One region of the Streptomyces sp. TLI_053 genome, then DNA from elsewhere that is predicted to be linked to it. Evidence: riboswitches for the same ligand, from Rfam matches in the RefSeq annotation. Region 1 holds a riboswitch; the other holds the start of a gene.
What was found. A riboswitch is a leader RNA that binds a small molecule or an ion and turns the genes downstream of it on or off. The one in region 1 is predicted to bind S-adenosylmethionine.

Region 1 (3,621 bases):
ATCTACGGTTGCCCGCCGGTGCTGGTGCTGATCGGCCGGCCGCAGGACTCCTGGCTGGCCGCCTGGAGCCGGGCCGACGCGGCGATCTCCCAGCCGGTGGACCCGGTGGCGCTGGCGGAGGCCGCCGCCACGCTGCTGCGGGCCAGGCTGGCCAAGCGGGCGCCCGCCGTCCGCTAGGGGCAGGTCCCCGGCCCGTGTTCCGTCCGGCGTTCCACCCGGCGTTCGGTCCGGCGTCTCACTGCGAGAGAAGAAGGGTGAACGGCGGAGCCCCGGCGGGCCGCCGCTCGATAGGCTGACTCCGTCCCTACGTCCTTCCCCGGGTAGCCGGGGCAGCGAGAGCCGGAGTCAGCCATGGTGAACGTGCAGCCTGCGAACGGTGGGAGCGACCCCGCGCAGGTGGTCCGCTCCTGGCCGGACATCCTGTCGGCGCTGCTGAGGGGAGAGGACCTCGACCGCTCGGCCACCGCGTGGGCGATGGACCGGATCATGAGCGGCGAGGCCTCCCCGGTGCAGGTGGCCGGGTTCATGGTGGCGCTGCGGGCCAAGGGCGAGACGGTCGAGGAGATCTCCGGACTCGTCGACTCGATGTACGCGCACGCCGAGCCGCTGGACATCCCCGGCCCGGCGGTGGACATCGTCGGCACCGGCGGCGACCGGGCCAAGACCGTCAACATCTCCACCATGTCGGCGATCGTCGCCGCCGCGGCCGGTGCCAAGGTGGTCAAGCACGGCAACCGGGCCGCCTCCTCCTCGAGCGGTTCCTCGGACGTGCTGGAGAAGCTGGGCATCAGCCTGGACCTCCGGCCGCGCCGGGTCGCCGAGATCGCCGAGGAGGTCGGGCTCACCTTCTGCTTCGCCGCGACCTTCCACCCCTCGATGCGGCACGCCGCGCCGGCCCGGCGCGACCTCGGGGTGCCCACCGCCTTCAACATCCTGGGGCCGCTGACCAACCCGGCCCGGGTGACGGCGCACGCGATCGGCTGCTTCGACACCCGGCTGGCGGCGCTGATCGCCGGGGTGCTCGCCCGGCGCGGTGCCACCGCGCTGGTCTTCCGGGGCGACGACGGACTGGACGAGCTGACCATCACCACCACCTCGCGGGTGTGGGTGGTCCGCGACGGCGCCGTGACCGAGACCGTCTTCGACCCGCGCGAGGTCGGCATCGAGCCGGTCGGCATCGAGGCGCTGCGCGGCGCGGACCCGGCGTACAACGCGGAGGTCGCGCGCCGGATGCTCGCCGGGGAGCACGGTCCGGTGCGGGACGCGGTGCTGCTGAACGCGGCGGCCGCGCTGGTGGCGCTGGACCTCACCGACGCGCCGCTCGCCGAGCAGCTGGGCGCGGCCATGCGGCGTACCGCGGCGGCCGTCGACTCGGGTGCCGCGCGGGACCTGCTGAAGCACTGGTCCGAGGCCACCGCCCGGGTGTGACAGGGCCGTTGGGGGCCCATCGGGAATCCTCCCGGTGGGCCCCGACGTGTGTCCGGGATGTGGACCGCTGTTTGACCGAGGGGTGGAGCCGACCTAGAGTCTTGGCCAGGTCATGAGCGACAGCGACAAGCCCCAGCTTGCTGTCCGGCAACCCTCCGTCCGTGGCGGGGTGCCCTGGGTGAGGACCGGGCCGTGCGGCGAGCCGTCCGCGTGGCAAGCGCGGACACCCGGATCATCACGCACTCCCGGGGTCCCTGACCCGTAGACGGAGTGCATCCCCATGTCTCTCGCCACCGATCTCAGCACCCCCCTCGCCGTGCTCGGCCACGACGTCGAGGTCCCGCTCGCCAACGGCGACAAGGTCGCCTACGCCGCGCTCGACTACGCCGCCAGCGCCCCGGCGCTCCAGCGGGTCTGGGACGAGGTCGCCGCCTACGCCCCGTACTACGGCAGCGTGCACCGCGGCGCCGGCTACCTGTCCCAGCTCTCCACCGACCTGTTCGAGCAGAGCCGCCGGACCGTCGCCGAGTTCCTGGACCTGCGCGAGGGCGACCAGGTGGTCTTCACCCGCGCCACCACCGACTCGCTCAACCTGCTGGCCGGCGCCGTCCCGGCCGGGACCCAGGTGTTCGCCTTCGAGACCGAGCACCACGCCTCGCTGCTGCCGTGGGCGCACGCCGGTCTGACCGTCACCTGTCTGCGCGCCCCCCGCTCGCACGCCGAGGCGGTCGCCGCGTTCGACGCCGCGCTCGCCGGTGCGCCCGAGGGCCCGAAGCTGCTCTGCGTCACCGGTGCCTCGAACGTCACCGGCGAGCTCTGGCCGGTCGCCGAGCTGACCCGGACCGCCCACCGGTACGGCGCCCGGGTGGTGCTGGACGCCGCGCAGCTGGCCCCGCACCACCGGGTCTCGGTGCGCGAGCTGGGGGTCGACTGGATCGCCTTCTCCGGCCACAAGCTGTACGCGCCGTTCGGCGCCGGGGTGCTGGCCGGCCGGGCCGACTGGCTGGACGAGGCCGAGCCCTACCTGGCCGGCGGCGGCGCCACCCGTACCGTGGCCCGGGAGACCGACGGCTCGGTGGCCGTGCAGTGGCACACCGGCCCGGCCCGGCACGAGGCGGGCTCCCCGAACGTCATCGGCGTGTACGCGATCGCGGCCGCCTGCCGGGCGCTCACCGAGGCCGGGTTCGACGCGCTGGAGGCGCGCGAGCGGGTGCTGGTGGCCCGGCTGAAGGCCGGTCTGGCGGAGATCCCCGAGGTCAGGGTGCTGAACCTGTTCGGTGCCGACGCCGACCGGGTGGGCGTGCTGTCCTTCGTCGTCCGGGGCTGGAACAGCTCGCACTTCTCGGCCGCGCTGTCCGCCGAGTACGGCATCGGCGTGCGGGACGGTCTGTTCTGCGCCCACCCGCTGGTGCGCACGCTGCTCGGCGACGAGGAGGCCGCGCCCTCCGAGTGCGGCGCGCCGGAGGCTTCACTGCCGGGCGAGCGCAGCCTGAACGCGATCCGGGTGAGCTTCGGCGCCGGCACCCCGGACGAGCACGTGGACCGGTTCCTGACCGCCGTCCGCGAGCTGGTCACGGACGGCGCGGCGTGGAGCTACCGGAACGAGGGCGGCCGCTGCGTCGCGGACACCCGCCGGGAGGGCTGAGGCCCCGTCGGGGAGCGGGCCCGCGGTCGGCCGCTACTCCTCCAGGCCGATCGCGAACGCGGCCTCCAGGTCGTGCTGGGAGTAGGTGCGGAAGGCGATCTGGGTCTCGGTGTGCGCCACGCCCGGGACCTTGTTCAGCCGGCCGGGGATCACCTCGGCGAGGTCGTCGTGCCGGCGCACCCGCACCATCGCGACCAGGTCGTAGCCGCCGGTCACCGAGTAGACCTCGCTGACGCCCTCGATGGCGGCGATCGCCTCGGCGATCTCCGGGATGCGGTCGACGCTGGTCTTGATCAGGACGATGGCGGTGATCACGGTGGCGTACTCCTTTGTGAGGTGCCGCCAGGGTAGCGGGCGTCGGTCACGGCGTCGCGGGGGCGGGGGCGGCCCGGGCGGGTGGGGCGGCGGAGGGTCCGGCGGGGGCGGGTGCGGCGCTCGGCCAGGGTGCAGGCGTAGAGGAAGCCCGCCACGAAGCCGATCACGTGCACCAGGTACGCCACCCCCGGTCCGGCGGAGTGCACCGACCACCACTGGAGCGCGAACCAGAG
Region 2 (3,621 bases), 1.3 Mb from region 1:
ATCCGGACGGCCTGGCCGCCGACGTCGTGGCCGGCCCGGTCGAGCCGGCCGTCCGGGGCCTCGCGGGCGGCCCGCCGGTCGGCGTCGGAGAGGGCGGCGCAGACCCAGACGGCGTCCGGGTCGTCGATCGCGGACAGCCCGGAGACGAGACCGCCGCCGCCTCTGCGGAGGGTCAGTGTGCCGTCGTCCGCGGTGCCGAAGGACACCGGCCCCCGGTTGGACGCCACCAGGACGGGAGCGGCGCCGGTCGGATTCGAACGCTCGGTCGTGAGATCACCCATGGTTGGTTCGTTGCCGGGGCTCCGGGGCGGCAAACCCGCGGGACGGGTCATCGGCGCCGGGTGGCGTACTCGGGCACGGTGTGCATCGGCGGCCGTTCGGTCGCGGTGACCGGGTGGGTGTGGGCGGTGAAGGCGCGGGTCAGCGGGTCGCGGGTGAACTGGGTGAGCAGTGGGCGGACCAGGTCGGCGGAGGCCTTCAGCCGGTGGGTGCGGTCCAGCCGCTCCAGCGCGGTGCGGTAGATGGTGGCCGCCATCCGGCCGAGTGCCTGGGCGTCCTGGTGCCGGTGGTGGCGGATGCCGACGTCCACCTGGGCGAGCGCGTCCGGTCCGGCCGTCTCCAGGGCGTCGACGAGCAGACCGAGCTCGACGCCGTAGCCGGTGGGGAAGGGCAGCCGTTCGAGCAGGGAGCGGCGGGCCGCGTACTCGCCGCCGAGCGGCTGGACGAAACCGGCGAGTTCCGGCCAGTGCAGATTGAGCAGCGGGCGGGCGACCAGTTCGGTGACCCGGCCGCCGCCCGCTGGCACCACCGCGCCGTCGGTCTCCAGCGGCCGGTCGTACATCGCCTTGACCAGCTGGATGTCCGGATCGGTGAGCAGTGGGCCGATGATGCCGGAGACCAGGGCGGGGTCGAACTCGCGCAGGTCGGCGTCCACGAAGCAGACGATCTCGCCGCGGGTGACCAGCAGCGAACGCCACAGCACCTCGCCCTTCCCGGGGGCGGCGGGCAGCCGGGGCAGGATGGCGTCCCGGTGGACGACGGTGGCACCAGCCTCGGCGGCGACCTCGGCGGTGGCGTCGACCGAGCCGGAGTCGATCACCACCACCTCGTCCACCAGCGGTAGTCGTTCCATCAGCTCCCGCCGGACGACCCGGACGATCTCGCCGACCGTGGCCTCCTCGTCCAGCGCGGGCAGGACGACGCTGACGGTGCCCGCCGCACCGAGGGCGCGCTTGGCGGCCGGGAGCGTGTGAACCGGTCGGTCGGCCGCGGTCCAGGAGCGCCGGCGCAGCCAGGACGCGGTCTCGGGGAGGAGCGCGGGGGTCGGTTCGGCGGGCACGGTGCTCTCCTCGACGGATGGGGTCCCGGCCGACGACCGGGGGCGGTTGGGACGGGTCATCTCGCGTGGCGGACGGTCCCGTTCGGGACCGACGCCTTCGGATACAGTCTTCGTACAGCGATCGGACCTTCGCACGCCGGGGTCGCCGCTGAGCAGAACCACAACTTCACAGAGCTCATCCAGAGGGACTGAGGGAACGGCCCGTTGACGTCCCGGCAACCTTCTCGCACGGTCGGCTTCGAGCCCCGGCGGGACAGGTGCCAATTCCGGCCTGTGGCGCGACCGCGTCACGGGGAAGATGAGGAGAGAGGCCTCCGCCCATCATGGCTATCGACACCGCCGCACCAGTCGCCGTCGACCTCGGCCCCGCCACCGCGCTGTCCTGTCGCGAGTGCGGCACCCGGTTCCCGCTCGGTCCCAGCTTCGCCTGTCTCGAGTGCTTCGGTCCGCTGGAGATCGCCTACGAGTTCGGCAGCGAGGGCGCCGAGGAGCTGCGCAAGCGGATCGAGGCCGGTCCGGCGTCGATCTGGCGCTACGCGCCGCTGCTGCCCGTGCCGGCCGACGTGGCGACCAAGCCGAACCTCAACCCGGGGTGGACCCCGCTGGTGAAGGCGGACAACCTGGGCCGCGAACTCGGCTTCACCGGGCAGCTGCACATCAAGGACGACTCCGGGAACCCGACCCACTCCTTCAAGGACCGCGTGGTGGCCTGCGCCATCGAGGCGGCCCGGGTGTTCGGCTACACCACGCTCTCCTGCTCGTCGACCGGCAACCTGGCCGGCGCGGTCGGCGCGGCGGCGGCCCGGGCGGGCTTCCGGTCCTGCGTGTTCATCCCGCACGACCTGGAGCAGGGCAAGGTCGTGATGGCCGGGGTGTACGGCGGCGAGCTGGTCGGCATCGAGGGCAACTACGACGACGTGAACCGCTTCTGCTCGGAGCTGATCGGCGACCCGGCCGGCGAGGGCTGGGGCTTCGTCAACGTCAATCTGCGGCCGTACTACGGCGAGGGCTCCAAGACGCTGGCCTTCGAGATCTGCGAGCAGCTCGGCTGGCGGCTGCCGGAGCAGATCGTGATCCCGATCGCCTCGGGCTCCCAGCTCACCAAGATCGACAAGGGGCTGCAGGAGCTGATCAGGCTGGGCCTGGTCGAGGACCGGCCGTACCGGATCTTCGGCGCCCAGGCGGCGGGCTGCTCGCCGGTCTCGGCGGCCTTCAAGGCCGGTCACGACGTGATCCGGCCGGTCAAGCCGGACACCATCGCCAAGTCGCTGGCGATCGGCAACCCGGCCGACGGCCCGTACGTGCTGGACATCGCCCGGCGCACCGGCGGCGCGGTGGAGGACGTCACCGACGAGGAGGTCGTGGCGGCGATCCGGCTGCTGGCGCGGACCGAGGGCATCTTCGCGGAGACCGCGGGCGGCGTGACCGTCGGCGTGCTGAAGAAGCTGGTCGAGACCGGGCAGCTGGACCCGTCGAAGGAGACCGTCGCGATCAACACCGGTGACGGGCTCAAGACCCTCGACGCGGTCGCCGAGTCCGGCATGACCGCCGTCATCCGGCCGACCCTGGACGCCTTCCGGGGCGCCGGCCTCGCTTCCGACTGACCCCTCCGCCCACCCAGCGCCCGTAGTAGCTAGGAGACCCCCATGAGCGCCAACGTCCGCATCCCGACCATCCTGCGCACCTACACCGGCGGCGTCAGCGAGGTGCCCGCCGAGGGCGCCACGCTGGCCGAGGTGATCGCCGACCTGGAGCGCAACCACGCCGGGATCGCCGCGCGGATCCTCGACGACACCGGCAAGCTGCGCCGTTTCGTCAATGTCTACGTGAACGACGACGACGTGCGGTTCGCCGAGGGCCTGGAAACGGGGATCAAGGACGGCGCGAACATTTCGATCATCCCGGCGGTCGCCGGCGGGTGATCCGCGGGCGGTCCGTTCCCCCCGGGGCGGGCGCGTCGCCGACGGCCGTCCGCGGCACGGAATTCCGTGCCGCGGACGGCCGTGCGCATTTTGGCGGGAATATCTTCGGTCCCGGGCGGAGTAAAGTGTCGCTGGACCGGGAACAGGGCGCGCCCGTCACCCTGGTCCGGGAACGAATCCACCGCACCGCCACCACCGCCGGCCCGCGTCCGGCGGGAGCCGGGACGGGCCCGGGACCTGGATACATGTCAGGCCGGTGTCAGAATTCTGGCGGGGATTTCTGGTAATACGTCCGCTATGTCCGGCGGAGAATGCAGGGCTTTATCCCGATTGCGCCCGTCCTGTCCCACGGCGCCGCGG

Region 2: another riboswitch for S-adenosylmethionine. It lies ahead of thrC (threonine synthase); the one in region 1 lies ahead of BLU95_RS27490 (aminotransferase class V-fold PLP-dependent enzyme).

What each region holds. Positions count from the first base shown of each region.
Region 1 covers NZ_LT629775.1:6,623,717-6,627,337, forward strand. The annotation lists gene BLU95_RS27480 (hypothetical protein) at 1-177, shown strand, start outside; gene trpD (anthranilate phosphoribosyltransferase) at 352-1,428, shown strand; SAM riboswitch class IV at 1,537-1,654, shown strand; gene BLU95_RS27490 (aminotransferase class V-fold PLP-dependent enzyme) at 1,709-3,073, shown strand; gene BLU95_RS27495 (Lrp/AsnC ligand binding domain-containing protein) at 3,107-3,388, opposite strand; gene BLU95_RS27500 (rhomboid family intramembrane serine protease) at 3,385-3,621, opposite strand, start outside.
Region 2 covers NZ_LT629775.1:5,350,340-5,353,960, forward strand. The annotation lists gene BLU95_RS21775 (alpha,alpha-trehalose-phosphate synthase (UDP-forming)) at 1-281, opposite strand, end outside; gene BLU95_RS21780 (glucosyl-3-phosphoglycerate synthase) at 329-1,339, opposite strand; SAM riboswitch class I at 1,512-1,644, shown strand; gene thrC (threonine synthase) at 1,663-2,943, shown strand; gene BLU95_RS21790 (MoaD/ThiS family protein) at 2,986-3,261, shown strand.